2 linked regions of the Rhodothermus marinus genome follow. Each later gene encodes a partner of the first gene's protein in a complex. Links are inferred from orthologs where the notes say so. Each region holds a gene or a part of one and is shown in the gene's direction. Other genes may lie near its edges.

What was found.
Region 2: the proteins of nuoD (region 1) and nuoH are in contact, whole or in part, in a cryo-EM structure (PDB 6ZJN), measured with the Thermus thermophilus proteins. The link is inferred for Rhodothermus marinus from one-to-one orthologs. Residues at the interface, in WP_223903221.1 of Thermus thermophilus: Pro35, Ser36, Asp139, Gly141, Ala142; in WP_096411122.1 of Thermus thermophilus: Ala224, Glu225, Gln226, Glu227, Ala295, Trp297, Phe298, Arg299.

What each region holds. Positions count from the first base shown.
Region 1 is NZ_AP019797.1:2,685,194-2,700,750, forward strand. What follows is about bases 1-2,956. They hold nuoD (NADH dehydrogenase (quinone) subunit D), read left to right. Parts: upstream 1-793; coding sequence 794-2,119; downstream 2,120-2,956. Other genes in these bases: GYH26_RS11640 (NADH-quinone oxidoreductase subunit B), read left to right, coding at 1-71; GYH26_RS11645 (NADH-quinone oxidoreductase subunit C), read left to right, coding at 79-780; nuoE (complex I 24 kDa subunit family protein), read left to right, coding at 2,139-2,813; GYH26_RS11660 (Uma2 family endonuclease), read left to right, coding at 2,819-2,956. In the rest of the region: more of GYH26_RS11660, read left to right, coding at 2,957-3,376; GYH26_RS11665 (Uma2 family endonuclease), read left to right, coding at 3,382-3,939; GYH26_RS11670 (Uma2 family endonuclease), read left to right, coding at 3,945-4,511; NADH-quinone oxidoreductase subunit NuoF, read left to right, coding at 4,524-5,855; GYH26_RS11680 (hypothetical protein), read left to right, coding at 5,860-6,294; GYH26_RS11685 (molybdopterin-dependent oxidoreductase), read left to right, coding at 6,301-8,031; aceB (malate synthase A), read right to left, coding at 8,138-9,724; GYH26_RS11695 (IclR family transcriptional regulator), read left to right, coding at 9,839-10,672; GYH26_RS11700 (hypothetical protein), read right to left, coding at 10,654-11,334; GYH26_RS11705 (purine-nucleoside phosphorylase), read right to left, coding at 11,351-12,220; GYH26_RS11710 (DivIVA domain-containing protein), read right to left, coding at 12,231-13,145; GYH26_RS11715 (YggS family pyridoxal phosphate-dependent enzyme), read right to left, coding at 13,208-13,942; speE (polyamine aminopropyltransferase), read left to right, coding at 14,068-14,958; GYH26_RS11725 (NAD(P)(+) transhydrogenase (Re/Si-specific) subunit beta), read right to left, coding at 15,036-15,557.
Region 2 is NZ_AP019797.1:2,565,779-2,581,257, forward strand. The notes cover bases 5,984-8,861. They hold nuoH (NADH-quinone oxidoreductase subunit NuoH), read left to right. Parts: upstream 5,984-6,848; coding sequence 6,849-7,874; downstream 7,875-8,861. Other genes in these bases: GYH26_RS11145 (alpha/beta fold hydrolase), read right to left, coding at 5,984-6,644; rpe (ribulose-phosphate 3-epimerase), read left to right, coding at 7,878-8,552; priA (primosomal protein N'), read left to right, coding at 8,570-8,861. In the rest of the region: GYH26_RS11135 (TraR/DksA C4-type zinc finger protein), read right to left, coding at 1-413; ileS (isoleucine--tRNA ligase), read right to left, coding at 481-3,714; more of GYH26_RS11145, read right to left, coding at 3,921-5,983; more of priA, read left to right, coding at 8,862-11,056; GYH26_RS11170 (FAD-dependent oxidoreductase), read right to left, coding at 11,510-12,835; GYH26_RS11175 (alpha/beta fold hydrolase), read right to left, coding at 12,847-13,695; GYH26_RS11180 (nuclear transport factor 2 family protein), read right to left, coding at 13,610-14,146; GYH26_RS11185 (class I SAM-dependent methyltransferase), read right to left, coding at 14,162-15,010. UniProt on the Escherichia coli protein: NDH-1 shuttles electrons from NADH, via FMN and iron-sulfur (Fe-S) centers, to quinones in the respiratory chain. The immediate electron acceptor for the enzyme in this species is believed to be ubiquinone.

The sequences.
Region 1 (15,557 bases):
ACGTCCTGTCGCCGGAAGGAGACGAGCCGGTGGCACGCGAAGTATTGCACCGGCCGCTGAAGTCGACCTGAAACTGCCATGGCCGAACAGACCGGAAACGAACGTCCGAAAACGCCCGAGGCGCTGAAGTTCTACTTCACGCCCGTCGATCCGCCCCGTGGGGATGAACTGAACCCCCACGCCAAGGCGAGCACCTACGTGCCCGAGGTGGTGGAAGCCCTGAAGGAGCGCTTTGGCGACGTGATCGAAGAAGTGGAGCTGTACGCGGGCGAGCATACAGTGCGCGTCCGCGCCGACAAGATCGTCGAGGTGTGCCGTTTCCTGAAGGAGGAACAGGGCTTCAACTACCTGGCCGACCTGGGCGGCATCGACCGCTTCACCGACGAGGGGCGCTTCGAGGTGTTCTACAACCTGGTTTCTATCGAGCGGCGCAAGCGCATCCGTCTGAAGGTGCGCGTCGAGGAAGACAACCCGGTGGTGCCTTCGGTGACGTCCGTCTACCGGGCGGCCAACTGGAACGAGCGCGAATGCTACGACATGTTCGGCATTCGCTTCGAAGGGCACCCGGACCTGCGGCGGATGTACATGCCGGAGGACTTCGAGTACCATCCGCTCCGCAAAGAATTTCCGCTGCTGGGCATCCCGGGCTCTCTGCCCCTGCCGCCCCAGACGCCGGGGGGTCCGCTGACGCGCGACCCATTCCCACGGGCGCACGGCTACGTACCGCCGCCGGGCTTCGAGGAGCCTCCGGCCGAAGACGAGGAAGTCTCCGAGCATTGAGTAAGCGACGACCATGAGCACGGCGCCAAGCCTTGTAGGACCCGACCGTCACGGCCTGTTCAACTTCTGGCCCCGCCACAACGAGGCCATCTATCGCCGGCTGGAAACCAAGCACGCCTGGCTGGAAGAACGGCATCGCCCGCCGGGCGGCGACGGGGAGCCCGACCCGCTCGAGCATGAGATGATCCTCAACATCGGGCCCCAGCATCCGGCCACGCACGGCGTGCTCCGGTGCATCGTCAAGCTCGACGGCGAGGTCATGGAAAAGTGCGTGCTCGACCTGGGCTACCTGCACCGGGGCCTGGAAAAGGTGGCCGAGCACAAGACCTACCAGGAGTTCATGCCCTACACCGACCGCATGGACTACCTGTCGCCCTACTCCAACAACGTGGCCTGGTGCCTTGCCGTCGAGAAAGTGGCCGGCATCGAGGTGCCCGAGCGGGCCCAGTGGATCCGCATGATCATGTGCGAGCTGGCCCGCATCTCCAGCCACCTGCTCTGGCTGGGCGTGGGTCTGATGGATGCCGGCGCCGTGTCGGTCTTCCTCTGGGCCTTCAAATACCGTGAGGAGATCTACAGCATCTTCGACGAAGTGTGCGGGGCCCGCTTCACCGTCTCGCACAGCCGCATCGGCGGCGTGGCCTCGGACCTGTCGCCGACGGCCATCGCCATGATCCGCCGCTTTGTGGAAGAATTTCCCGAAGAACTGGCCGGCTGGGAAAAGATCATCAACCGCAACAAGATCTGGATCGACCGTAACGAAGGCATTGGCGTCCTGACCGCCGAAGAAGCCATCGAACTGGGCGTTACGGGCCCCAACCTGCGCGGAAGCGGCGTCGATTACGACATTCGTCGCTTCGAGCCCTATCTGAAGTACGACGAGGTGGACTTCAACATCCCCATTCGCACCGAAGGCGACAGCCTGGCCCGGTACTTCGTGCGGATGGAAGAAATGAAGGAGAGCGTGCGGATCATCCGCCAGTGCCTGGAGCGGCTGCCCGAAGGGCCCATCCGCAACGACAACGCCAAGCTGGCCTACCCCTCCAAGGAGGAGGTTTACTACTCCATGGAGGGCATGATTCACGACTTCCTCTATACCGACGTGGGCGTCTGCCCGCCCAAGGGCGCCCACAGCTACCACGCAATCGAGGCCCCCAAAGGCGAGCTGGGCTTCTATATCATCTCGGATGGCACGGGCAAGCCGTGGCGCGTGCGCATCAAAGCACCCAGCTTTTCGAACCTGCAGGGCCTCGAATACATGATGGAAGGCGCCATGATCGGCGACATGGTGATCCTGATCGGGACCGTCGACCCGGTCATGGGCGAAGCCGACAAGTAACGACCAACCGGGAAGCCCGATGGCTGACTTTATCAAAAAACCAGTCGTACCACTGCCGGAGTTGCATCCCGAACCCCAAATTCCGGCCGACCAGCTTTTCTTCACGGAAGAGGAAAAGGCCCAGATTGTCCGCTTCAAGGAGCAGTATCTGGAGCCGGCCGGGGCCGTGATGAAAACGCTCTGGCTGGCCCAGGAAAAATTCGGCTTTCTGCCGCCGGAGGTGCTCCAGCTGGTAGCCGACGAACTGGGCATTCCCTATGCCCAGGTTTACGGCGTGGCTACCTTCTACACCCAGTACTACAAGGAAAGGAAAGGCAAGTACGTGCTGGACGTCTGCACCTGCTTTACCTGCCAGGTGTGCGGCGGCTACGACATCCTGCACTACCTCGAAGAAAAGCTGGGCATCCACAAAGGCGAAACCACGCCGGACGGCCTGTTCACGCTGCAGGAGGTGGAATGCCTGGGGGCTTGCGGCTCGGCACCGGTCTTGCAGGTATCCAACGGGCCGTACGTGCACAACCTGACGCCGGAAAAGGTCGATCAACTGCTGGAGGATCTGAAACAGGGCAAACTGCCGCCCTTCGTTTCGCTCACGCTGCCCCAGGACGAGGCGGAGCTGGGCGGCAACCGGCGCTCGGACGCCGAAGCCGTCGAGTCGTACCGGACCCCGCCGGTCGCCCACCACACGCGCTGAGCCGTATGGAGGTGGTGCAGACATATCGCTGGACGCGCGAGGCCTTCGAAAAACTGGCCGAAGTCGGGCTCATCGATCCCGACGCCCGCCTCGAACTCATCGACGGCGAAATCCTCCAGAAAATGAGCCCGCAATCGAGTCGCCACGCTGCGGCCATCCGCCGGATTGAAGAAGCGCTTCGGAGCGTTTTTCCGCTGGATCGATACGACGTGCGTGTACAGTTGCCGCTGGCGCTGGATCCCTACAGTGAGCCTGAGCCCGACGTAGCCGTCGTCGAAGGCACCCTCGACGACTACGTCGAGGCGCATCCTTCTTCGGCGGTGCTGGTGGTGGAGGTGGCCGATGCCTCACTGCAGTTCGACCGCACGCGCAAGGCCGCGCTCTACGCCCGCGCCGGCATTCCCGAATACTGGATCGTCAACCTGCTCGACGGCGTGCTCGAGGTCTATCGCCGACCCGAAGGCGACGCCTACCAGCAGCGCATGGTGCTACGCGCCCAGGACCGTGTGCGGCCGCTGGCCCGACCGGAGGTAGAAATCGCGGTGGCCGAACTGTTGCCCTGACGATGATGGAGGTGGTGCAGACATATCGCTGGACGCGCGAGGCCTTCGAAAAACTGGCCGAAGTCGGGCTCATTGAACCCGACGCCCGCCTCGAACTCATCGACGGCGAAATCCTCCAGAAAATGAGCCCGCAATCCAGCCAGCATGCCACGGCCGTCCTGCTGGTCGCCGAGGCATTGCGCTCGATCTTTACCCCACCAGTCTACACGATCCGCGTGCAGTTGCCGCTGGCGCTGGGTCCCTACAGCGAGCCCGAACCCGACGTGGCCGTCGTCGAGGGTGCGCCGCGTCGGTATCGCGACGAACACCCCTCGTCGGCGGTGCTGGTGGTGGAGGTGGCCGATGCCTCACTGCAGTTCGACCGCACGCGCAAGGCCGCGCTCTACGCCCGCGCCGGCATTCCCGAATACTGGATCGTCAATCTGCTCGACGGCGTGCTCGAGGTCTATCGCCGACCCGAAGGCGACGCCTACCAGCAGCGCCACGTGCTACGCACCCAGGACCATGTGCGGCCGCTGGCCCGACCGGAGGTAGAAATCGCGGTGGCCGAACTGTTGCCCTGACGATGATGGAGGCGGTGCAGACATATCGCTGGACGCGTGAGGCCTTCGAAAAACTGGCCGAAGTCGGGCTCATCGATCCCGACGCCCGCCTCGAACTCATCGACGGCGAAATCCTCCAGAAAATGAGCCCGCAAAGCGCCCGTCATTTTACCGCGGTGCTTAAAACGGAAGAAGCACTGCGCACGATTTTTGGTCCCGGTTACGTTGTGCGGGTTCAGGGTCCGCTGGCGCTTGGTCCCTACAGTGAGCCTGAGCCCGACGTAGCCGTCGTCGAAGGTACCATCGACGACTACGTCGAGGCGCATCCTTCGACGGCGGTGCTGGTGGTGGAGGTGGCCGATGCCTCGCTGCAGTTCGACCGCACGCGCAAGGCCGCGCTCTACGCCCGTGCCGGCATTCCCGAATACTGGATCGTCAACCTCCTCGACGGTGTGCTTGAAGTCCATCGCCGACCTGAAGGCGACGCCTACCAGCAGCGCATGGTGCTGGCACCGCACGAACAGATTGTGCCCCTGGCGCGGCCCGGGGCTTCCCTTGAAGTTGCCCGGTTGTTTCCTGAATCTCGCGCTTAACCTGCTGTGCATATGGCTACGAACGGAGCCCAGAGTAAAGCCGGAGACTGGCGGAATCACAAGCGGGTGCTGCTCCCACCCATTCGGGATCTGCACCGGCTGGAAGTCTACGAGGAGCACGGAGGGTACCAGACCCTGCGCGAAGTGCTGACCTCCGACCGCTGGGATCCCAAGTCGGTCATCGAAGAAGTCAAAAAAAGCAAGCTGCGCGGACGGGGCGGCGCCAGCTTCCCCACCGGGCTGAAGTGGAGCTTCATGCCCCCGGTGGACGATCGGCCCCGCTTCCTGTGCTGCAACGGCGACGAAAGCGAGCCGGGCACGTTCAAGGACCGCCAGCTCATGGAGTTCAATCCCCACCAGATTTTCGAGGGGATTCTGATTGCCTGCTACGCCATGTCGGTGCGCACGTGCTACCTGTATGTGCGCGGCGAATATGCCCGGTGGATCGAGCACATGGAGCGGGAGCTGGAAAAGCTCTACGCCAAAGGCTACGTGGGGAAGAACATTATGGGCACGGACTTCTCGGCCGACATTGTGATCCACAAGGGAGCCGGTGCCTACATCTGCGGCGAGGAGTCCAGCCTGATGGAGTCGGTCGAAGGCAAGCGGGCCTACCCGCGCATCAAGCCGCCGTTTCCGGCCCAGCGGGGCCTGTGGGGCTACCCCACCACGATCAACAACGTGGAAACGCTGGCGAACGTCCCGCTCATTCTGCGCAACGGTGGTGAATGGTTTGCCTCTATCGGCGCGCCCAACCACCCCGGCCCGGTGCTCTATGGTATCTCGGGCCACGTCAACCGCCCCGGCGTCTACGAATATCCCACTGGTATGTTGATCACCGATCTGATCTACGAGGTAGCCGGTGGCATCCGCGGAGGCAAAAAGCTCAAGGCCGTCATCCCGGGCGGAAGCTCCACGCCGCCCCTGCGCGCCGACATGATCGACGGCGTGACGATGGACGCCGAGTCGCTGCGCGAGGCCGGTTCGATGATGGGCACGGCCGGCCTGCTCGTGCTCGACGAAGACACCGATATGGTTTCGTGGCTGCGGCGCGTGGCGCACTTCTACGCGCATGAAAGCTGCGGCCAGTGCACCCCCTGCCGTGAAGGCACCGGCTGGCTCGAAAACATCCTCACGCGCATCGACGAGGGCGAAGGCCGCCTGCGCGACCTGGACCTGCTGCTGGACCTGTGCGACCAGATGGAAGGCCGCACGGTCTGCGCCCTGGCCGACGCCGCCGCCTGGCCTGTACGCTACACCATCCTTCGCTTCCGCGAAGAGTTCGAGGCCAAGTGCAAGCCGAGCCTGGTCCCGACGGGCATCGACCTGGCACCAACCCGGTAAACCCATGCGGCATTCCTCCTACCCACCGTCGCTGGACGACCTGCTCTTCGAGGAAACGGTGCGGGCTCTGCTGCCCGACCTCGGGGAAGTGGGGCTGCGCATGCCGATGGATGAGTTGCCCAAGTTTCTGGATCCGGACTTCGTCGAGCGGCGCATGAATCAACTGCACCGCTACCGGGCCTGGGCCATGGCGGGCATGATTTTCGGCTTTCTGGCCATCGTGCTGTTGCTGGTGGCGGCGATCTTTCGCCTTGCGCTCCCCGACTATGTGCTGTTTCCGACCTCGTTTCTGTCGCTTTCCGCCCCGTACTGGGGCTTCCGCTATGCCCGACTGGGCTACTTCCTGTACGCCTACCGAATGCTCAACCACTTTGTCTATGACCTGATCGTTTATAAAGACTACCGTCCGGCGCTCCATCATCTGATCGAACAAACCTGAACGACCATGCCCCGGATTACCATAGACGGTACGGTTTACGAATTCGAAGGGCGGCCCAAGCTGCTGCAGTTCTGCCTGGACCACGGCATCGAGCTGCCCCATTTCTGCTACCACCCGGCGCTGTCGATTCCGGCCAACTGTCGCCAGTGCCTGGTGGAAGTGGGCATGCCGGTCATCGACCGGGAGACCGGCAAACCGAAGCTCGACGAAAACGGCCAGCCCGTCATCCAGTTCATGCCCAAGCTCCAGACGAGCTGCTCGCTCGACATGGCCGACGGGATGGTCGTCAAAACGCATCGCACCAGCGAGAAGGTGGCGCGCGCCCAGCGCGACAACCTGGAGTTTCTATTGATCAACCACCCGCTCGACTGCCCGATCTGCGATCAGGCCGGCAAATGTCCGCTCCAGATTCAGGCCTACAAGTACGGGCCCGAAGGCTCCCGCTTCGAGTTTCTCAAGGTGCACAAGCCCAAGCGGGTGAAGCTGGGCCCCCGCGTCATGCTCGACGCCGAGCGGTGCATCAACTGCACGCGCTGCGTGCGTTTCACCGACGAAATCTCCAAAAGCCACCAGCTCACCATCATCGAGCGCGGGGTCAGGAACTACCCGATCACACCGCCCGGCGTGGAGTTCGATGATCCCTACTCCATGAACGTGATCGACCTGTGCCCGGTGGGCGCGCTGACGTCCATCGACGCCCGCTTCAAGGCGCGTCCCTGGGAGATGAGCGCCACGCCCTCGATCACGATCACGAACGCAAAAGGCTCCAACTGCTACTACTGGGTGCGCGACAACCTGATCGTCGAGATCACGGCGCGCGCCAACGCGGCCGTCAACGGCTACTGGCTCCCCGACGAAGACCGGCTCGACTACCATCGCTTCAACGAAAACCGCCCGGACGGCCCCGAGGTGCGTCGCGACGGTCGGCTCGTGCGCGTGCGCTGGGAAGAAGCCTACGACCGAGCGGCCGAGCTGCTTGCGGGCATCGACGGCCGCCGCATCCTGTTCCTGGGCTCGGCCTACGCGACCGTCGAGGACAACTACCTGCTCAAGCGGCTGGCCGAGGCACTGGGCGCCGACACGCCCGTTTACATTCCCCACATCGAGCCCGGCCATGGCGACGGCTGGCTCCGCACCGACGACCGCACGCCCAACGCCCAGGGTTGCCAGCGACTGGGTATCCTGCCCGTCGACGAAGCCCTTGTGCGGAACCGCCTCGAAAGCGGCGACATCCAGGCGGTGTACGTGCTCGAAGACGATCCGGTCGGCTCCGGGCTCTTCACGGCCGAGGCGCTGGCCGACATTCCCGTCATCCTGCACTACTACAACACGACCAACCAGACGCTGGCCGTGGCCGACGTGGCGCTCCCGGCCGCCACGGTGGTCGAGACTGTCGGGACCTACGTCAACTGCGATGGGCATGCCCAGCGCGTGCGCCCGGCCAAAGCCATCCGCACGGTCAACCGCGTGTTGATGCAGGAAATCGGCAAAAGCCGCCTGGACCAGCACGGTACGCCCTACGACCGCTGGTACAACGAAAAGCACCAGGTGGACTGCAAGCCCAGCTGGGAAATCCTGCCCGAGGTAGCCGAACGGCTGGGCCATCCGCTCCGCTACAAGGGCCCGAAGTACATCATGCAGGAGATCGCCGAGACGATCCCGGCCTTTGCCGGCGCCACCTACGAGGCGATGGGCCTGGAGGGCGTCCGCCTTGCCGAGATCGGCGCCGAGGTGTAGGCCAGTCCGCTCACCGAAAAAAGCAACCCCGTGCGCAGGAACGCACGGGGTTTTTTTCATTACATCAAGCCCATTCCGTCAAGGGGCGCAAGCACCACGGCCGCGATCAGCCCGGCACCATTTCCAGTTGCAGCAGACGTTCGTAGGCAGGAAACGTCAGGAATTCGATGAAGGAATCGGACAGCACCAGGTAGTCGAGCACCTCGGCCGCCTCGCGGTAATGGGCCGTGTCGCGCCCGCCCAGTTTCGCCAGCTCTTCCTCACGCACCTGCGCGTACAGTTCGGGCGTGATGGGCCGGCCGTCGTCCAGACGCGCCTCGCGGTGGACCCACTGCCAGAGCTGCGCGCGGGCGATCTCGGCCGTGGCCGCGTCTTCCATCAGATTGAAGATCGCGGCCGCCCCGTTGCCCGAGAACCACTGGTTCAGATACTGCAACGCCACGCTTACGTTGTTGCGCAGGCCGCCTTCGGTAATGCGCCCGCCCGGCACCCGGAAGTCCAGCAGATCGTCGGCCGTCACCTGCACATCTTCACGCAACCGGTCTTTCTGGTGCGGCCGATCGCCCAGGTAGCGGTTGAACACCTCCTCGGCCACTGGCACCAGATCGGGATGGGCCACCCAGGTGCCGTCGAAGCCCTGTCCGGCCTCCCGCTCCTTGTCTTTGCGCACTTCGGCCAGCGCGCGCTCGTTGACCGCAGGGTCCCGCCGCGAGGGAATGAAGGCGGCCATGCCGCCGATGGCATGGGCCCCGCGCCGGTGGCAGGTTTTCACCAGCAGTTCCGTGTAGGCATACATGAACGGTACGGTCATCGTCACCTGCGCCCGATCCGGGAAGATGGGCGCCGTCGCATGGAATTTTTTGATACAACTGAAGATGTAATCCCAGCGCCCGGCGTTCAGTCCGGCGGCATGATCCCGCAGCTCGTAGAGAATTTCCTCCATTTCCAGCGCGGCCAGGATCGTCTCGATCAGCACGGTGGCCCGGATTGTCCCGCGCGGGATGCCCAGGTAATCCTGCGCAAAATTGAACACCTCGTTCCAGAGCCGCGCTTCCAGATGGCTTTCCAGCTTCGGCAGATAGAAATACGGTCCACTTCCCCGCTCCAGGAGTTCTCGGGCATTGTGGAAGAAGTACAGGCCAAAGTCGAACAGTGAGGCGCTGACGGGCTCGCCGTCGATCCATACGTGCCGCTCTTCCAGATGCCACCCACGCGGCCGCACCAGCAGCGTGGCCAGCTTCTCCCCCAGCCGGTATTCCTTCCCTTCCGGCGAGGTATACTCCAGCGTGCGGCGTACGGCATCGATCAGGTTCTTCTGACCGCGCACCACGTTTTCCCAGGTGGGCGAGAGCGCGTCCTCGAAGTCGGCCATGAAGACCCGTGCCCCGGAGTTCAGCGCGTTGATCATCATCTTGCGATCTACCGGCCCGGTGATCTCCACACGCCGATCCTGCAGATCGTCCGGACAGGGCGCCACCTTCCAGTCGCCCTCGCGGATGTGCCGCGTGTGCGGCAGAAAATCGGGGCGTTCTCCTTCGAGCAGCCGTGCCCAGATCTCCGCGCGGCGGGCCAGCAATCCCTTGCGCACCGCATTGAACTCGCGGTGCAGCCCGGCCACGAAGTCCAGCGCTTCAGGAGTCAGCACCTGTTCGGCTTCGGGCAGCCGCGCGCCTCGAATCTCGATGCCTTGCATGGGTCCCTCCAGAAATGGTTGCCGGTTGCGCTGCACCAAACTTACAACTTCCTCTTGACTTTGTCAATATACGAAATTAATTTCCATTGAACGAAAAACAAACCCGGATCGATCATGGCCACGCGAAAACCCGGACGTGCCCGCACCGGTGAGCCGACCGGGGTGCGGGCGCTGGAACGCGGGCTGCGCCTGCTCGAAGAGCTGGGCAGCGGCGAAGCGCTCTCGCTGTCCGAACTGGCGCGACGCACCGAACTGACGCCGAGCACCACCTATCGGCTACTGGAGACGTTGCGGCGGCGGCACTTTGTCGACTGGGACGAGCTCTCCGGCCTCTGGCGCATCGGACTACGGGCCTACCAGATCGGCCAGGCTTTCTGTCATCCGAACAGCCTTTCGTCGCTGGCGCTGGAGGCCATGCAGCGGCTGGTGGCCCGCGTCAACGAGACGGTCAACCTGGCGGTGCTCGACGGGGCCGAGGCCGTTTACATTCAGCAGGTCGAAAGCCGTCAGATGCTGCGCATGTTCACGCAGTTGGGTGCCCGCGTGCCGTTGCACTGCACGGGCGTCGGGAAGGTGTTGCTGGCCTGGCGTTCGGAAGAAGAGGTGCGGCAGTTGCTGGGACCCGAACCGCTGGCGGCCTTTACGCCACACACGCTGACCCGGGTGGATGCCGTGCTGCAGGAACTGGAGCGGGTGCGCCGGCTGGGTTACGCGGTTGACCGGGAAGAGCGAGAGATCGGCGTGCGCTGTCTGGCCGCACCGGTGCGCGACGCGACGGGTCGTGTGGTGGCCGCGCTCAGCCTGTCGGCGCCGGCCGTGCGGCTTCCGGAGCGTCGCCTGGCCGAACTGGCTCCGGTCGTGCTGGAGACCACCCGGGATCTGTCGCTGCGGCTGGGCTGGCAGCCGGAGACGGCGCCGCTCCCGGTGGATCAGTCCAGCCCCACCTGAAAGCGGGCGCGCAGGCGTTGCACGTGCAGGGCCAGCGCGTTACGCAGTTCGTAGACGTCTTCGTAGAGCCTGTGGTATCGCTCGGTCGTCATGTAAGGCGCCGTGCGCAGTTCAGCGAGCGCCTCCAGCGCCCGGTTGGCCGTATTCAGCGCGTGGCGTGCGCACACGATGTTGCCGCCGAGCGTTTCGCGTTCGTAGCCCAGCAGGTGTCCTTCGGCCAGTTCCAGCGGAATCTGGGCCAGGCTGGCGCAGAAGTGTACCAGTGCACTGGTTTTGTGCGTGCCGGGCAGCCGGTTGGCCCATTCCTGCACGGCTTCGGCCAGCTGACGCGCCCGGGCCATCAACGTCCGGCAGGCTTCTGCTTCGGGCAGCAACGTCTCCTCCTCTTCCCCGGAGAAGGCTTCTCCTTCGAAAAAGAAGCGTTCTTCGCGGGCCCGCAGCAGCCCGTCGATGGCCTCGGCGCTCCAGCCACGTTCTTCCAGAAAAGCCCGAAGGCGCGTCTTCCAGGCACGCACCTGATCGGAAGACGCACCTTCGGGGTAGGGATCGTAGCGGGTAAACATGAAATAATCTTCCAGCAGGCGGTCGATCTGACGTCGCCGCGCCTTCAGGTAGGCTTCCCAGCGCTCCTCGTCCCAGATTTCACCCTCCCACGGCAGCATCGGACACGGCGATACTTCAGGTTGAAGGGGCGGCCGCCTGCTGGCCTACGGCTTCCACCACGGCTTTCATCAGCCGGGTCAGACGGGGTTCGGCCTCGGCGGCGGCGGCCAGCACCGCTTCGAGCGACAGGGGCTCGAGCGCGTCCGGGAAGCATTCGTCCGTGATGACCGAGATGGCCATCACGCGCAGATTCATGTGCCGGGCCACGATCACCTCGGGCACCGTGCTCATGCCCACGGCGTCGGCGCCGATGAGCCGCAGGAACCGGTATTCCGCCTTCGTCTCCAGGTTCGGCCCCAGCACGGCCACGTACACGCCCTGCTGCAGCTTGATGCCCAGTTCCAGCGCCTTTTCTTCGGCCAGCCGGCGCAATTCCGGATCGTAGGGCTCGCTCATGTCGGGGAAGCGCGGGCCCCATTCGTCGACGTTGGGGCCGACCAGCGGATTCTGGCCCTGCAAGTTGATGTGGTCGGTGATCAGCATCAGGTCGCCCCGACGAAACAGCGGGTTCATGCCGCCGGCCGCATTCGAAATGAAGAGTGTATCGATGCCCAGCGTGGCCAGCACGCGCACCGGAAAGGTGACCTGACGGGGCGTGTACCCTTCGTACAGGTGAAAGCGTCCCTGCAGGGCATAGACCGGAACGCCGCTCAGGTGGCCGACGATCAGCCGACCGTGGTGCGACTCGACCGTCGAGAGCGGAAAGTGCGGGATGTTGTCGTAGGAAAGCGTGGTTTCGGCTTCGATCTCGCGGGCCAGCTCACCCAGCCCGGTTCCCAGGATGATACCCAGCCGCGGCCGCAGTTGCGTGCGCTCACGGATGTAGACGGCCGCCTCTTCGACCTGACGGCGGTACGTTTCGATGTCGAACAGCGACTCCTGCATGGCTTTTCTTTCAGTCCAGGTCTCTCAGGATACGACGGATTTTTTCAAATTCCTCGTTCGTCTGCTCAGCCTTTGGTGGACTCTCCTGTGGTTCGACCGGCGTCTGTGAAGCCGGCGGCGTGCCCACAATGCTCCGCACCGTCCACCCCTTACGCTCAATGGGGGGCTCCGACGGCGTGGACGGCTCCGGTGGTTCCGGAGGAACAGCAGTTTCAGACGCGGTCGGCTCCGTTTCCATCGCTTCGGGTTCCGACTGAAACGTGGTGAAGCGCGGCACCATGGGCGGCGCTTCAGGCTCCGGCTCGCTTTCCATGTCCTGCACTGCTTCCTGCGGTGTGCCCTCTTCAGGCGCCACTGCAGACATCTCCGGAGCGGCTGAAGGCTCCGGCTCGACGGGAGCTTCGGGTTGCACCTCGGCGGGCGCCGACACCGAAACGGACTCGGAAACGGCCGGTGCTTCCGACTCCGCGGCCTGTGCCCGTTCTTCGAATTTGGTCAGCACCTCCATTTCCGCCCGCAGGAAGGCGCGCAGCCGGGCTATCAGTTCGTCGCGCCGCTCCACCAGCTCGGCGATGCGCTGCTGCAACTGGCGGCGCTCCTGCTCGGCCTGCCAGCGGATCTCTTCGGCCCGGGTCCGGGCTTCTTCCAGAATAAGCCGTGCTTTTCGCTCGGCCTGCTCTATCGTCTGGCGGGCGTTCTCGCGGGCCGTCTCCAGCGCCTGCTGCAGCGCTTCTTCGATCCGCCGGTAGTGTTCCAGCTTTTCTTCCAGCTCGCGGATGCGTTCGGCCTGCCGGCGCTGTTCATCCAGCAGCTGCTGCCACTGCTCCGAGACGGTCTGCAGAAACGCCTGTACTTCTTCTACTTCGTAGCCACGAAAAGCGCGCGTAAATTCCTGCTTGCGGATGTCCAGCGGCGTGAGTTTCATGAGGGCATACCGGATGCGTCAGCGTTCAGTCAAAGATAGGAAAAAAAGCACCATTTCGCACCTCATGGCTCCAGGCGTGGTCCGAACAGCGCACTTCCGATCCGCACATGGGTGGCTCCTTCTTCAATGGCCACCTCGAAGTCGCCGCTCATGCCCATCGACAGGTAGCGCAGCTGCACGCGCGGGTTGTTGTGGCGGTTGTAGGTTTCGGCCAGCCGGCGCAGCAATCGAAACTGGGGGCGCACCGTTTCCGGATCTTCGGCGGGAGCCGCCAGCGTCATGAGTCCCACGATTTCCAGATGCTCGAAAGGCGCCAGCGCGTCCAGAAAGTCATGGACGGCGTCGGGTTCGAGTCCGAATTTGGTCGGTTCGCCCGAGACGTTCACCTCCACGAAGCACGGCAGCACGCGATCGGCCATGGCCGCCCGGCGTTCCAGCGTTTCGGCCAGCCGCAGATTGTCCAGGCTGTGCAGCCAGTCGGCATGGGCCACCACGTCTTTTGCCTTGTTGCGCTGCAGGTGGCCGATCATGTGCCAGGTAACGTCGCCTCCTTCGATGCGTCCGGGCAGCACGGCCGCCTTGGCCACCAGCTCCTGCACCCGGTTTTCGCCGAAGTGACGCAATCCAGCTTCGTAGGCAGCCTGTACGACCGAAACGGGAAACGTCTTGGTCACGCCGATGAGCGTCACCTCGTCGGGGCTGCGTCCGGCCCGCCGGCAGGCGCGTTCGATCCGCTCCTGAATCCAGGCCAGTCGCTCCCGGATGGCAGGCACGTCCAGAACCTGCTGCTCGGCCATAGCTCTTCGTTTTTGGTGGCTCGAATGTTCAATCCCGCGGAAAAGGTTCCACTGGCAGAAACCCGAAGGCTTATGCAGCGGTAGGCTATGCGGTTTCTGCTTATGTGACGCAACATGTAACAGGGATGGCAGAATTTGGAGTTGCTTCGGAGAACGAGCCAATCTGGTGGTACGAAACAGGTACGGACGATATAACGCTGGGCCTTCGCATGCGGCTGCTCCATCGAGAGCAGACGCCCTATCAGCTACTGGAAATCTATGAGCACCCCTTCTTCGGGCGCGTGCTGGTGCTGGACGGCAATCTGCAGACCACGCAGGGCGATGAGTTCATCTATCATGAAATGCTCACGCACGTCCCGCTGCTGGGTGCGTTGCCGGCCAGCATGAACGACGCTTCGGTGTTGATCATCGGCGGAGGCGACGGCGGCACACTGCGCGAGGTGCTGCGTCACGACTGGATCCGGCGCGTCGTCATGGTAGAAATCGACCAGGTGGTCATCGAGCGTTGCAAGGAATACCTGGGCTTCAACGGCAACTACGACGATCCGCGGGTTACGCTGATCATCGGCGACGCGGCGCAGTACGTGGCCGAGGAAGCCGCACGCCAGCGGCCGTTCGATGCCATTCTGGTGGACTCCACCGATCCGGTCGGCCCGGGCGAGGTGCTCTTCACGCCGGAATTCATCCGCAACGCCTGGGCCTGTCTGAAGCCGGGCGGCGTGTTTGCCCGTCACCTGTGCATGCCGTTGTTTGACGGCCCGGTCGTGCGGGATGGCGTAGCCCGCCTGCGGCAGGTGTTCCCCCGCGTCGAAGTCTATCAGGCCACGATCTTCACCTACGTGGGGGCGCAAATGGCCTTCGTAGCCTGCACCAAGGATGGCCATTCCGTGCGCGAGCCCCAGCGCCTGCTAACGGGTCGCTACTACAATCCCGACGTGCACCGGGCTGCCTTCGCGCTGCCCACCTGGTGGATAACCGAATTGATTGATGCCCCGGCGGCTGAAGCTGGGCTGTGACAGAGGTCTGCCGTGAACACAAAAAGGCCGGGCTTGCAGGCCCGGCCTTTTTGTTTTATCTCCAGTCGAGAATCTGCCTACAGGTTTTTGATTTCGTTGATCAACTTAATCAGCGACTCCTTGGCATCGCCAAAGAGCATGCGCGTGTTGGGCAGGTAGAACAGTTCGTTCTCGATGCCCGAGTAGCCCGGCCGCAGGCTGCGCTTGAGCACGAGCACGGTCTTGGCCTGATCGACGTTCAGGATCGGCATGCCGTAGATCGGGCTGTTTCTGTCGTAGCGGGCGGCCGGGTTCACCACGTCGTTGGCACCGATGACCAGCGCCACGTCGGCCGTGGCGAACTCGTCGTTGATCTCGTCCATTTCGTAGAGCTGGTCGTAGGGCACGTTGGCCTCGGCCAGCAGCACGTTCATGTGTCCGGGCATGCGACCGGCGACGGGGTGAATGGCATACTTGACCTCCACGCCCCGTTCCTGCAGCAGGTCGGCCAGCTCGCGCACCTGGTGCTGCGCCTGGGCCACGGCCATCCCGTAGCCGGGTACGATGATCACCTTGTTGGCATAGGCCAGCAGGATGGCGGCGTCTTCGAGGGTTGCTTC
Region 2 (15,479 bases), 110 kb from region 1 along the record:
GTGTGCGGCACCGCCTCCAGGCGCTCACGGGGAATGGGCTTGCCGGTCACCTTGCAGATGCCATAGGTCTTGTTCTTGATGCGCTCGAGCGCCCGGTCCAGATGGCTGATGTACTTCTGCTGGCGGGCGATCATCAGGAAGAGTTTTTCGCGCTCCATGGCATCGGTGCCGGCGTCGGCCATGTGGAAGCTGTAGGCGGTGTCGGTGCCGCCCTGCTCGCGCGCATCTTCCAGTTGCGCCTTCATGCGCTCGATGTCCTCCACCGCCTGCCGGCGCTTCTCCAGAATCAACTGCCGGAAGTATTCCAGCTCTTCGTCCGTGAACGGAGTCCGACGCACAGGCTCCGCGGCTTCCTGCGCCGACGCCTCCGGATTCGGCGTGGCGTTGTGCTCCTGCTCGTACTTTTCCGCCATAGTACCTGCCGAACTTGATGTTACCGCCTCCCAAAAGCTCTAAAAAACAAAGGCAGCAGGCAGGAAATCAGGCCTGCTGTCCTGTGGTGGTCGCTACCGGCACGCGTTGTACGCCTACCGTGAAGGTCTCCCCATCGATGTCGAACGTCTCTACGTGGGTGCCCGTAGGCTGCTCGGACGGTTGCAACGCTACGGCCAGCGTCTCGTTCCGGACCCAGTCGGCGTGCCGCTCCAGCGCACGCGCCAGTTGTCCTTCGGCCCGGTAGCTGACCACGATGCGGTCGGTCACCTCGAATCCGGCCTTTTTGCGCAGATTCTGGATGCGGTTGATGGCCTCGCGGGCCAGCCCTTCCAGAAGCAGTTCCTCGGTCCGGTTCGTGTCGAGCGCCACGGTCACGCCGTCTTCCTGACCCACGAGCCAGCCTTCGATCCCTTCGCTCTTGATCTCCAGATCTTCGGGACCCAGTTCCACCTGCTGGCCGTCCACCTCCAGCACCAGCTTCCCTTCCCGAAGGTACCGATCGATCTCCTCCTCCGTGAGCTGGGCCACGCGGGCGGCCACGCCTTTCATGAGCTTGCCCAGCTGCTTCCCCAGCCGGGGATAGTTCGGCTTGGCCGTGCGGCGCACCACACGACTGGTGCCCTCGACGTACTCGATGTCCTTGACGTTGACCTCTTCGAGGATGAGCGGCCGCACCGACTCGACCACCTCGCGATCGACGCCGGTGCCCGTCACCACCAGAATGCGGGGGAGCGGCTGCCGGACGTTGATCCGGGCCTGGTTGCGCAACGCAAGCACGATCGAGACGATCGTCCGCGCCAGCGCCATGCGCTGTTCCAGCACCGAATCGATCACCGACTGGTCCACCTTCGGGAAGTCGGCCAGGTGCACCGACTCAGGCCCCTTCACCTCGCTGCCTTCCTGAAGCGCCCGGTAGAGCCACTCGCTGAAGAACGGCGCGATGGGCGCCATCATCAGCGCCGTGGTCTCCAGGCATTCGTAGACGGTCTGGTAGGCGGCCTGCTTGTCGCGCTCGTTCTCCTGCTCGCCCGTACGGGCGCTCCAGAAGCGCCGCCGCGAACGCCGGATGTACCAGTTCGACAGCTCGTCCACAAAGCGTTCGATGGCCCGCGCCGCCCGTGTCGGGTGATAGTCCTCGTAGGCCGCCTCCACCTCGGCCAGCGTGCTGTTGAGCCGGCTGATGATCCAGCGGTCCAGCTCGGTGCGTTCGCCGACGGGCATGCGCTCGGCGGGATAGACGAAGCCGTCCACGTTCGCATACGTGGCGAAAAAGGCGTAGACGTTCTCCAGCGTGTTGAAGAAGCGACGCCGCGTGGCCTCCAGCTCGCGCTCCGAAAAGCGGATGTTCTCCCACGGCGGCGCGTTACTGATCATGTACCAGCGCACCGGATCGGCCCCGTAGCGCTCGACCACGTCGAAGGGATCGACCACGTTGCCCTTCGACTTGGACATCTTCTCACCTTTCTCGTCGAGCACCAGGCCGTTGACCACCACGTGCCGGAAGGCCACGCTGTCCATCACCATCGTGGCGATGGCGTGCAGCGTGTAGAACCAGCCGCGCGTCTGATCGACGCCTTCTGCAATGAAGTCGGCCGGGAAGGTGCGCCGGAAGGCTTCCTGGTTCTCGAACGGGTAGTGCCACTGGGCGAAGGGCATCGCGCCCGAGTCGAACCAGACGTCGATCAGGTCGGGCACGCGGCGCATTGTGCCACCGTCGGGCGCCGGCCAGGTGAGCCGGTCCACAAAAGGCCGGTGCAGGTCCAGCTCGCCGGTCTCCGGGTTGTAGGCCTCGGGCGGAAACGTGCCGCCCAGCTTCTGCCGGAGCTCTTCAATCGAACCGATGACCTCGATGTAGTCCGGATTGCGGTCGCTCTGCCAGATGGGGAGCGGTGTGCCCCAGTAACGCTGGCGGCTCAGCGCCCAGTCCACGTTGTTGCGCAGCCACTCGCCGAAGCGTCCCTCTCCGATCGACGGCGGGTGCCAGTGAATCGTCTGGTTCAGTTCGATCATCCGGTCTTTGACGGCCGTGGTCCGGATGAACCAGCTCTCGACCGGATAATTCATGAGCGGCGTGCCCTTGCGCCAGTCGTGCGGGTAGTTGTGCCGGTAGGTTTCCTGGCGAAAGAGCAGCCCGCGCTGTCGCAGATCACGCAGAATGACCTTGTCGGCGTCCTTGAACCACAGGCCGGCCACCAACGGCGCCTCGTCGGTGAAGGTGCCCTCGGGTGTGATCGGATTGATCATGGGCAACCCTTCCTTCTGGGCGGCCTCGTAGTCCTCGGCACCGAAGGCCGGCGCCATGTGCACGATGCCCGTCCCTTCCTCGGTCGAGACGAAGTCGGCCGCGATGACCCGCCAGGCTTCCCCTTCCTTGAAGCGATCCTTGAAGTACGGAAACAGCGGCTCGTAGCGCGTGCCGACCAGCGCCCGGCCCGGGAAGGTCTCGACCACCTCGACCGACTCGTCCCGCAGCACGTCCAGTCGATCCTGCGCCAGGATCAGGTACTCGGTGCCCCGTTCCGGGTCTTCACGGCGCACCTTGACGTAGGTGATGTCGGCCCCGACGGCCAGTGCCACGTTCGAGATGAGCGTCCAGGGCGTCGTCGTCCAGGCCAGCAGGTAGGTGCGTTCGGCCCCCAGTACCGGGAAGCGCACGTACGCGCTGGGGTCGTCCACTTCCCTGTAGCCAAGGCTCACCTCGTGCGAGGAGAGCACCGTGCCGGAGCCCGGGCTGTACCACTGGATCTTGTAGCCCTTGTAGAGCAGCCCTTTCTCGTAGATCTGCTTGATCAGCCACCAGACGGTTTCGATATAGGTGTTTTCGAACGTGATGTACGGGTGTTCGAGATCCACCCAGTAGCCGATCCGCTCCGTGAGCTGGTCCCAGAGTTCCTTGTAGCGCAGCACGCTCCGGCGGCAGGCCGCATTGTACTTTTCGATACCGAATGCCTCCACCTGCGCCCGTCCTTCCAGGCCCAGCTCCTTTTCAACCTCGATCTCCACGGGCAGCCCGTGCGTGTCCCAGCCCGCCTTCCGCTCCACGCGGAAGCCCTTCATGGTCTTGTAGCGACAGAAGATATCCTTGATCGTCCGGGCCAGGACGTGATGGATGCCGGGCTTGCCGTTGGCCGTGGGCGGCCCTTCGTAGAAAGAGAAGGTAGGTCCGTTTTCCCGCTGCGCAATGCTCCGCGGAAAGATCTGGCGCTCTTTCCACCAGCGCAGGACTTCGTGCTCGATCTCCGGATGCCGAAACTGCTCAACCTGCTTAAAGCGCTTCATGCCTATCGGTACCGACGTTGACTGCTTGGTCTGCGCGTTCAGGAATCCCTCAAAAATACGCAATTCCGTCGCCGCGCGTGCCCCCGGCCCGTTAAGAATGCAGGAGAAACACAACCCTGCGCGGCCACTCACGCTGTTTGACAGGGACCTCCCCGACAAAAAAGGGCGACCACCGGTCGCCCTTTTTTGTCGGGATTGACATGGCGCTACTGTTCCAGCACAACCAGCCGGGTGACGGCCGTGCCGCCGCCCATCTGGGCCGGAAGCTGCTGCTCGGTCAGTACGCTGAAGTGCGGCGCCTCGCGGAGTACGTGCATCGTACCGCTGCCCGGCCCACCGTCGAGCATCTCCAGACGCACCACGTACACTTCGAACGTACCGGCCGGGGTCTCGACCGTCTGCGTGCCGGTCACCTGCAGCTTCACGGGCCGCACCTCCTGCTGCTGCGGATTGAATATGCGAAGCGTCGCCTCGTAGCCTTCCGTCAGCGGAAGCCCGGCCACGTACAGATCGAACGCCCCGCCGTCTCCTACAACCGGTGCGTCCAGTTCCTTATCGATCGCCATCGCTCCCATCGGCGACTGCATCCGGCCGGTGATCCGCTCGTCCGCATAGGTCAACACCAGCGTGCCCATACCCCGCGCCGCACGTCGGATGGGCCGGAGCGTACGCCGATCCACCCACGACGTGTCGGCGGTCTCGCCCATGGGCATGCGCACGTGATCGACGATCATCCACGCCGGGCGGCCTTCCAGCTCCACCGCCTGCACCGTACGCTCCGAGCCGAGCGTGAAGGTCTGACCCTGCACCTGAATGGTGGTCTCGTAGCGTAGTTTGAGGGGGCGGATCCGGTCGCCGTCTGCTTCCGGAAGGGCCCCGCGCTGCGCCCGGGCCAGCGCCAGCGTGTCGGGAAGCGTCACCGTGGCCGGGTCCACCATGAGCGAGGCCAGGTGTGCCGCCAGCTCCGGACTCATCTCCTCCTGATAGCGCCCGCCCAGATGCCGCGCCAGGAAACGCTCGATCTCGGCGATCATGGCCAGTCGGTTCATTTCGCCCCGAAAGCCGTGCCCTTCGTCGGGCGCCACCATGTAGGCCACTTCTACGCCGTTGTCGCGGGCGGCCACCACGATCTGGTCGCTTTCGGTCTTCTTGACGCGCGGATCGTTGGCGCCCTGGATGACCAGCAGCGGCGCCCGAATGCGGTCGGCGTGGTAGAACGGCGACTGGGCTTTCAGCCGCTCCCGGTCGGCCGGATCGTCCGGATTGCCCACGCGCGTGTCGAAAATCCGCCGTGCAGCCGCCCAGTAGGGCGGAATCGTCTTGAGCAGCGTGAGCAGGTTCGAGGGGCCCACGATCGACACGCCGGCCGCATACAGCTCGGGCGTGAAGGTCAGTCCGGCCAGCGTGGCGTACCCGCCATAGGAGCCGCCCATGATGGCGATGTAGTTCGGATCGGCAATGCCGCTTTCGATCAGGTAACGCACGCCGTCCGTGACATCGTGCTGCATCACGCCCGTACCCCACTGCTTGTTACCCGCATTGAGAAAGGCCTTCCCGTAGCCGGACGATCCCCGGAAGTTGGGCTGCAGCACGGCGTAGCCCCGGTTGGCCAGGAACTGCGCGAAGGCATCGTAGCCCCACATGTCGCGCGACCACGGACCACCGTGCACCAGCACCACGGCCGACAGACCCCGCGGCTCGACGCCCTTCGGGAGGGTCAGGTAAGCCGGAATCTCGACGCCATCACGTGCCCGGTAGCGAATGGCTTTCATGGGCGCCAGGTGCTCGCTCGGAAGCTCCGGCCGGCTCCGGTAGAGCAGCTCCACCCGACGCTGCTGCCGGTCGTACAGGTACACGGCACCCGGATCCACGTCGCGCTGCACCGTCACCAGCATCAGCCGTTCGTCTTCGGTGGTCGAGCCCGGATACAGCTCCCCTTCCGGAAGCTGCGACCTGAGAAATTCCAGATCCTGCGCCAGTTCCTCGGTCTTCGGATAGATCCGGAGCCGGTCGCCCACGTAGTAGGTGGCGATCAGTTCTTCCGTCCGATCCGAAAACGCCGCCCCGCCGAAGTCCACCTCACCTTCCGGATCGCGTTCCACGAACGTTTCTTCGCCGGTTTCCGGATCGAAGCGCACCAGTTCAGTCAGGTCCCGATCGCCCCGGTTTGTAATCAGATAGACGTGGCGGCCGTCTTTATGGAAGCGAAGTGGACTGCAGGACTCCTCCACCGAGCAGGTATAGACCGGCGTCAGCGAGTCGCCGTCCACCCGGAGGATTTCCGTGCTGCCGTCTTCGGCAATGCGCGTGGCCAGCCGAAGACGGCCTTCCAGGTCGAACGTGAAGCCGGCCAGCTCCTGCTCGTTCTTGAGCACGAGCGTACGTTCGCCGGTGGCCAGATCGATCCGGTACACGTCGTGCCAGCGCGGGTCTCGGTCGTTCAGCCCCACCAGAATCTGCCCGGGCGTGGCCTCGGGCACCGCGTAGATGACGGCCCGCGTGTTCTCGTAGGGCGTCAGGTCACGCGCCGGCGGCACGCCCGTTTCAGGATCGGGCGGAAGCGTGGGATCGACGGCATAAACGTGAAAGTCTTCGTTGCCGCCCTTGTCCTGCACGTACAGCACGTAGCGGCTGTCTTCGCTCCAGAAGTAGCCGGGCACGGGCCGCTCGTCGGCCGTCAGCGGTCGGGCGGCCTCGAAGGGCTCGTCGATGCCTTTGATCCAGATGTTGCGGACGCCGTTGTAAGGCTTGAGGAAGGTCAGCCAGCGGCCGTCCGGTGAGAGCTGCGCCCCGGAGATTTCCGGATCGCCGAAGAACAGTTCGCGGTCCAGCAGCGGCGGCAACTGGTCCAGATACGGTCGTGGGGGCACCTGCGCCTGCAGCGTCGCGGCGAGCCCCAGCATGCAGATCAAAAACAACCAGCGAGACATGAGCCTATCGGGTCTGGTGAAACAGGTCGCAAGTGTCTACGGAAGCGAGTCGGCCGGGTTACACCGTTGAATTCTCGCTCAAAACCTCCGCCGAAGCCTCACGAATTGCGCCAGCAGTTGCACAACTGGGCTTCGGCGGTGTACTTTCTGACGTTACGGTTTTCCCGACCGGAAAGCAACAGGCAAACAACCCGCCGCCATACAATGGACCTGCCGCTGTACTGGACCGCGCTAATCGCTTTCCTGATCATCAACGCCATGCTGCTGACGGCGTCGGTGCTGGTGTACGCCGAACGCAAAATTTCCGGCTTCATCCAGCACCGGCCGGGTCCCAACCGCGTCGGTCCCGCCGGGTTTCTGCAGCCGTTCGCCGACGTGGTCAAGCTGCTCTTCAAGGAAGACATCATCCCGGCCCAGGCCAACCGCTTCATCCATGCGCTGGCGCCCACCATCATGGTGACGATCGCGATGACGGTGCCAGCGCTCATCCCGTTTGCGCGGGGCGTGGTGATCGCCGACATCGACGTGGGGGTGCTGGCCATTCTGGCGCTCACCTCGATCAGCGTTTACGGCATCACGCTGGCGGGCTGGAGCTCGAACAGCAAGTACTCGCTGCTGGGCGGACTGCGCTCTTCGGCCCAGATGATCTCTTACGAGCTGGCCATGGGCACGGCCGTGCTCTCGGTGATCCTGCAGGCCGGCTCGTTGAACGTGAGCGCCATCGTCGAAGCCCAGCGCGACGGGTGGGCCATCCTTGGCTGGCACGTGTTCACGAACCCGATCGGCGCGCTGATCTTCATCGTCACGGCCTTCGCCGAGACGAACCGGCTGCCGTTCGACCTGCCCGAGGCCGAGCAGGAGCTGGTCGGTGGTTACCACACCGAGTACAGCGGGATGAAGTTCGGCATGTTTTTCCTGGCCGAGTACGTGAACCTGTTCGTCGCCTCGTTCGTGATTGCGACGCTCTTTTTCGGCGGGTATCTGGTGCCGTTCGAGCCGCTGTTGCTCAAAGCCTTCCCCGCGCTGGAAGGGAGCGTGCTGCTGGGCCTGCTGCAGTTCCTGTCGCTGCTGGCCAAGACGAGCTTCTTCGCCTTCCTGTACATCTGGGTGCGCTGGACCTTCCCGCGCTTCAAATACAACCAGCTCATGACGCTGGGCTGGAAATACCTGCTGCCCATCGGGCTGGCGAACGTGATCCTGATTGCCCTCGGCGTGGCCCTGTTTTCGTGATCCATGGTGATCCTGGCGCCCTCCATCCTGTCGGCCGACTTTGCCCGGCTGGGCGAGCAATGCCGGGAAGCGCTGGAGGCCGGCGCCGACTGGATCCATATCGACGTGATGGACGGCCACTTCGTGCCGAACATCACGATGGGGCCGCTGGTGGTCGAGGCGCTTCGCCCGCTGGCCGATGAGCTGGGCGCCGTGCTCGACGTGCACCTGATGGTGGAGCGGCCCGAACGCTTCCTGGAAGACTTTGCCCACGCCGGGGCCGACAACCTGACCGTCCACGTGGAGGCCACGCCGCATCTGCACCGGGCGCTGGATCAGATTCGCTGCCTCGGCAAAAAGGTCGGCGTGGCGCTCAACCCGGCCACGCCCCTTTCGGCCCTGGAGGAGGTGCTGCCGCTGGCCGATCTGATTCTGGTGATGACCGTCGATCCCGGCTTCGGCGGTCAGGAATACATCCCCTCCAGCACGACGAAGGTGCAGCGCCTGCGCCGTATGCTGAACGCTATCGGTTCGCACGCCTACATCGAAGTGGACGGCGGCATCTATCCGCACAACGTGGCCGAGGTGGTGCGGGCCGGCGCCACGGTGATCGTGGCCGGAAGCGCCATCTTCAACCGCCACGCATCCATCGCCCAGAACGTGGCGGCCTTCCGCCAGGCGTTGCTGCTGGAGGCCTGAGGCCCACGCCGACGGCCATGACGGCTTCACCCGACATCGTGCAGGTTGCCCTCCCCCTGCCGCTGATGCAGGTCTTCTCGTACCGGGTCCCCCCGGAGTGGCGGGAAGCCGTGCAGCCGGGCTGCCGGGTGCTGGTGCCTTTCGGGCGGCGACACCTGACCGGCGTGGTGGTGCCCGAACCGCCGCCCGATCCGCTCCCTTCGCCGCTCAAATCCGTCCTGGACGTCCTCGACGACACCCCGGCGCTGACCGACGAGCTGCTCCGCCTGACGCGCTGGATGGCCGACTATTACGTATGCGGCTGGGGCGAGGTCATCCGCGCCGCGCTGCCTCCCGGTCTCGAGATCGAAAGCCGCCGCCGCCTGTATCCTGGCCAACCGCCGACGGAGCCGCCCGGCGAACGCACGGCGGCCGTGCTTCGCTTCGTGGCTGAGCATCCGGGCACCACCATCCGCCGCCTGCGCCAGGAGCTGCGCTTCGCGTCCTACGCGCTGCTGCACCGGCTGGTCGCCAGAGGCTGGCTCCAGCTCGAAGAATCGCTCGAAGCCCCGCGCGTCCAGATCAAGAAGGAGCAGCACGTACGCTTTGCGCCGGCCTACCGGACACCCGCCGCCCAGGAAGCGGTGCTGGAGAAGCTGCGGGGCGCCCGTCAGCGGGCACTTGTCACGGCCCTGCAGGCGCTGCGGCTGGAGGGCGTTGCTGAGCCCACCCGAGCCGAACTGCTTGCCCGCGCCGACGCTTCGCCGGCCACGTTGCGTCGGCTGGTCGAGCTGGGCGTGCTGGAACTGGTCGAAAAAGAAGTGATCCGCTCGCCGCTGGAGGCCGAACCGGTACCCGAGGCCGCCCCGGTCACGTTCCACCCGGAGCAGCAGGCGGCGCTGGACCGCATTACCGAGGCGATCGAGGCGCGGCGTTTCGAGACGTTCCTGCTGCACGGAGTTACCGGGAGCGGCAAGACCGAAGTGTACATCGCCGCACTGAAGCGCGTGCGCGCTCAGGGACGGACGGGCATCATCCTGGTGCCCGAGATTGCCCTGACGCCCCAGACAGTGCGGCGCTTCCGCGCCCATTTCGGCGACGAGGTGGCCGTGCTGCACTCGCGCATGAGCGACGGCGAGCGCTACGACACCTGGCGTCAGCTCCGTGCCGGCCGCTACCCCATCGTGATCGGTCCGCGCTCGGCCGTGCTGGCTCCGCTGGAAAACTTGGGGCTGATCGTGGTCGACGAAGAGCATGAGCGCTCCTACAAGCAGTTCGATCCGGCCCCGCGCTACCATGCCCGCGACGTGGCCGTCTACCGCGCCTACCTGAACGGGGCCGTCTGCGTGCTTGGCTCGGCCACGCCCAGCCTCGAAAGCTACCTGAACGCCCGAAGCGGCAAGTACACGCTGCTGGAAATGCGCCGGCGGGCACCGGCCGTCGGGCACACGCCGGCCCGACTGCCGAGCGTCCGCCTCGTCGATCTGCGCCACACGCGCCTGGTCAACGGCAACCCACTGGCGCCGCCGCTGGCGCGGGCCATTGCGCAACGCTTAGAACGTGGCGAACAGGTCATCCTGCTACAGAACCGCCGGGGCTTTGCGCCCGTGCTGGAATGCGCCGAGTGCGGCTGGTCGCCCCACTGCCCGCACTGCTCCGTCACGCTCACCTACCACAAGGTGCAGCACCAGCTACGCTGCCACTACTGCGGCTACGCTACACGACACCCCGGCACCTGTCGGCAATGCGGCGCGGCGGCGCTCGAACCGCTGGGCATCGGCACGCAACGCGTCGAAGAAGCGCTGCAGACGTTGTTTCCGGAGGCCCGCGTGCTCCGCATGGACCTCGACACCACGCGCGGCCGCCGCGCCCACCACCGGCTGCTCGACCGCTTCGCCCGGGGCGAAGCCGACATCCTGCTCGGCACCCAGATGGTCGCCAAGGGGCTCGACTTCCCGCGCGTGACGCTCGTGGGCGTGGTCAACGCCGACACGGGCCTGCTGCTGCCGGACTTTCGCGCCGACGAACACACCTTTCAGCTCCTGATGCAGGTGGCCGGACGCGCCGGCCGCGCCGATCGTCCCGGCGAAGTGCTGCTCCAGACGCGCAACCCCGATCACCGCGTCTTCCGCTACCTGCTCCGGCACGACTACGTCGGGCTGGCGCGCGAGCTGCTGGCCGAACGGCGACAGCTCGGCTATCCGCCCTACGCCCGGCTGGCCGTGGTCGAGTGCAGCGGCCCCGACGAAGCGCGCGTGGCCGAACTGGCCCGGAGCTGGACCGAACATTTTCGGCAGGTACGCCAGCAGCACCCCGGCGGCCACCTGATCGACGTGCTGGGCCCCACGCCGGCGCTGCACGAACGCCTCAAAGGACGCTACCGCTACCACGTGCTCGTCCGGACGCCCCGCCGCGCCGAGGCGCCCCAACTGCAGTCGCTGCTGCGCCAGACGCTGGAGACCTTCCCACCCCTGCCCCGCGCCTACCGCCTCACACTCGACATCGACCCGGCCGGGCTGAGTTGACGTGGAACCCACCCCCGCCTCGCTTCGTTGAGAAGCGCCTGGAAGGGCAAGTCCCGTACGGCCAGCTCCCTCTGAACCCCGCCAGGGCCGGAAGGCAGCAACGGTAGGAGGTTGTAGCGGCGCGATACGGGGTGCTTGCCCTTCCTTTTTTTTCACGCGTTCGTAGTAAGCCACGGAGGCGTTAGCCGAGGTGGCGCTTTTTCCTGACGGCACGCTGATGCGCTTCGTGCCTGACTACGCGCACGAACGCATTTGTAGTAAGCCGCAAAGGCGTCAGCCGAAGTGGCTCTACTCAGAAGGGCACTTCTGACTAAACCACCAAGGGTCAGAGCCATGGCAATTCAGTGATCCAAAAGCCAGCAAGCCTAACAGGCTTGCCGCCATATTCACTAATCACCTCATTTTTCATCCGCGAGTTTATTATCCTTCATAAAACTGGGCGGCCATTGGCAATTACCCCCGCAACACCCTCCACAGGATGCCCGGCCGCATCAGGCTTTGCGGCGGGGCCAGCAGGCTGGCCACATCGTTGAAGGCTCGGGCCACCACCGGATCGCGGTGAGCCGCCCGGTGCAGCCGCGCCATGTAGGCGTTGATGAAGTGGATAGCCGGCGTACGTTTCCCCTCGGCTTCCGGGAAGCGCAGGTCGCCGCTGACCACGATCTGCCAGGGGATGTCGATGCTCCGGGCTGCCCGCCGGAAGAAGCGCCGCCACAACCCTTCGCTTCCCCGCCGCAGCTCATCCTGCAGGTCCAGCGCCTCCATGGCCGCCACCGACATCCCCTGGCCGTAAATCGGGTTGAAACTGCAAAGGGCATCGCCAAAAACCAGGAAGCCCTCCGGGAATCGGGTCAGGCGTTCGTACCGCCGGCGCTCGTTGGCTCTGACCCGATAGGGGAGAAAATTGGAGAGCGGCTTGGCGTCTTTGATCACCTCATAGACCTCCGGCGCGGCAAGGCTCCTTGCAAAAGCCAGAAAGCCTTCTTCCTCCTGCGGCGGCGCGTCGCCGGCAAATCCGATCAGCGTGAGCGTCCAGCGCTCCCCTTCTTGAGCCAGCATGACGGCGCCTCGTTTGCGTTCGGGGGAAAGGGTGACGATGACCGCCTTCGCACCGTTCAGGTGCTCCGGGCGCCGGCGATAAAGCCGGGTTACACCGGCCAGGTTGACCGTCACCCGTTCCTCCTCCGGCGGCGTATAGCCCATCTCTTCCAGCCATTTCGGCGCCCGGGAGCCGCGGCCGCTGGCGTCCACCACCAGGTCGGCTTCCAGCACCTCTTCGGCGCTGCCTTCCGCCCGGCGCAGGAGGCGCACCCCGCTCACCCGGCCGGCCCGTTCCGATGGCACCAGGCCCAAGGCGTCACACTGTTGGATGGCGCAAACGTTGAGCAGTGCCAGCAGCCGCTGCCGCACGTAGCCTTCCAGCAGCGGCCGGCTGACCATCAGCGCACCGTTTCGCCCGTCCTCATTGGTGAAACGGGCGTGATAGCCGCCGCCGTCGAACCAGATCAGCTCGTTTTCGGGCCGGTCGAGGAAGGGCGCGCCCTGTGCCATCAGGTCGGCCGTCAGGCCGGGGAAGAACCCCTCCAGAATCTCGCCGCCCCGCAGCAGAAGCGCGTGGGTATGCCGGCCCTGGGGTACCCCTTTGCGGTTCTCGCCGATGGGCGGGAAGGCGTCCCGCTCGATGAGGGTCACCTCTTGGTAAAAGTCGGCCAGCGCTCGGGCGGCCAGCAGTCCACCCATGCTGGCTCCGATGACGATGGTATGGTTTTGACCTGCCATGATTTTCTCCTTTACGCTTCCAGTTGCTTTTGCAAGAACGGAATGAGCGCACCGGCCACGGCTTCAGGGTCGTCGGCGAAGGGCCAGTGACCGCTCTGCTCCAGAATCACGATCCGGGCGCGGGGGAAGAACTCCCGCTGCCGCTCGGCGAAACGCACCGGCACGTACGGGTCGGCTGCGCCCCAGATGACCAGGGCCGGCACGTCCAGTTGCCGGAAGAGCGCTCCCAGGGCCTCGGCCATCTGGCCGGGGTTGTCCGTGGCCCGGTAGAGGCGCAGCACCGCCCGTTTTGTGCCCCAGTCCATGTCTCGGTACATGCGGTCCACCATGGCTTTGGGCAGGCCGCGGGGGTTGGTGCGCTGGATCAAAAAACCAAACCCGAAGCGGGTCGTTGTGGCCTGGAAGAGCTCCCCCAGGAGCGGCGTGCGCCAGATGCGGGCCAGGGAGTGCCAGCGGTAGCCGGGCATGATGCCGATGTTGATCAGGGTCACGCTGCAGAGCCGCTCCGGGTGTTGGGCGGCCCAGGTCAGGCCCCACGGGCCGCCGAAGTCGTGCAGCACCAGGTGCGCCCGCCGCACCCTTAGGTGGTTGAGGATGCCGTCCAGGTGCCGGGCGTAGCCTTCCACGGTGTAATCGAAGTCCTTGGGCTTGTCCGCCTGGCCGAAGCCGGGCATGTCCGGGGCCACGGCCCGGGCGAGCTGGCCCACCCGGCCCAGCAGGTCGCGCCAGTCCTCCGACGAGCCGGGGTTGCCGTGGACGAAGACCACTGCCTCTTCACTGCGCCGGTCGCCGCTCTCCAGATAAGGGGAGCGGATGCCCTGATAGGTGACCGCGCCTTTGCATACTGTACCTTGACTCATCGTAGTAGCCTGCATACTTACCCTCCTTCCCCCCAGGCGGCCCGGAAGTTCGGCCCTGTGTCGAAAATGAAATCAAATCCTGGATGTGTACCGCCTTGCCCCGCCGCAGGGTGGTCACCGTCACGCCGCTGTTCTGCCCCCGCCGGCCCTGCCGGTTGACCACTTCCACGTCCCAGTGGGTGACCACCACGTTGTTGCCCACCATGTCGAACAGGTTGGCCACCGCGACCCGGTGCACGGTGAAGCGCAGGGTGGGAAACTGCGCAAAGAACTGCTCGAACCAGCGGGTCACCGCCTCCTTGCCGGAATGGACGCCGCTGGCGCGCACGTCGCCGGGGAAGACGAAGGTGACGTCATCGGCAAAGTTCGACAGCACCGCCTTCAGATCGTGGCGGTTGAAGGCCTGGTAGATGGCCGGGGTTTTTCGTTGGACAAGCCAGGCGCCGATCATGGTTGCCTCCCTGACTTATTGTTTACACGCCCAGGCGGCGATCAGCGGCGGGGTGATCAGGGTGCAGTCCTTCTCCACCGCTTCGCGTCGCATGCGCTCGGCCAGAGTGTCCACCTGCACCGCTTCAGCCGTGGCCACGCCGGTCTGCTGGATGAGGGGAAGCAAAGTACGAGTAATCTGTGCCACCCACTCATAGATGGGCGAATCCGCCCCGCGTTCGACCCGCAGCATCGCCAGCATCTGGGGCGCCGGCAGCCCTGCCCGCTGGAAAATCTGCCCCAACTTGATGGCCGTGCGGCCGTCGATGCCGGCGCGGGCAAAGGTCTGAGTGATGCGCGTTGCGGCGGCGACGTAGGTCTCGCAGATGGGCTGGCACATGATCTCCACCGGGGGCGCCGGCGCCAGGTCCAACTCCTGGAAGGCGACGATGCCGCCCGGCTTCACGAACGCCAGCAGCCGGCGCATCACGGCCGCCGGGTCGGGGAAGTACATCAGCACAAAGCGGCCGATCAGGGCGTCCACCGGCTCGCCGTCGAATTGAAAGTCGGCCAGGTCAGCGGCGATGAACTGCACGTTGCTCAGCCCGGCGCTTTGCGCCCGCTGTTGGGCCAAGGCGATGGCCTCCGCTGATTGGTCCACGCCGATGACCAGGCCCTCCGGCCCGACCAGCTTGGCCGCCAGGAACGACACGTCGCCCGCGCCACAGCCCGCGTCCAGCACTCGCATGCCGGGAGCCAGGCCGGCCTTGAGCAGCATGATTTCGGTCAGTTCGCCGAAGAAGCGCCCCTGCTGGACCAGCCGCTCCAGCTCGGGCTGCGAATGGCCCAGTACGTAACCGGCTACAGGGGTTTCCGTCCTTTTCATCTTCGATCTCCCACTTCACTTTTCCGTGTCGGAAGGGTCTTCCTTTTCAGGGATTTCTCCCCGGCACGGTCTACGAAAACGCCGGATTTTGCCAAACTGCCAGACGAAAATCTGCCGAATTTTTGCTAAAGCTCAGGGGATGGACTTCTTTCGGATGGGAGACACGGGGGATTTTTCGAGAAGTGAAGAGACAAGGCAGCACAGAATGCCCGAATTCCTGGCGCGGCCAAGCTGCAGATCGATAGAACACGGATTCAGAGATCGAACTGATTCGAACGGATGTCGATCTTGGATAAAATTCGGAGATTTAAAGTCGTCCGGAGGTTCGAAACGAGTCATTTCGCCGCAGGCAAGAATTTCATAAATTCAAAATGATAGGAGAGGCCCGCAATCCCGATCATAACGAAAGCTCGCCCTTTGGGGACAGCTTAAGGACTGATCCGTTCTTATCCGTGTGATCGTATCATCT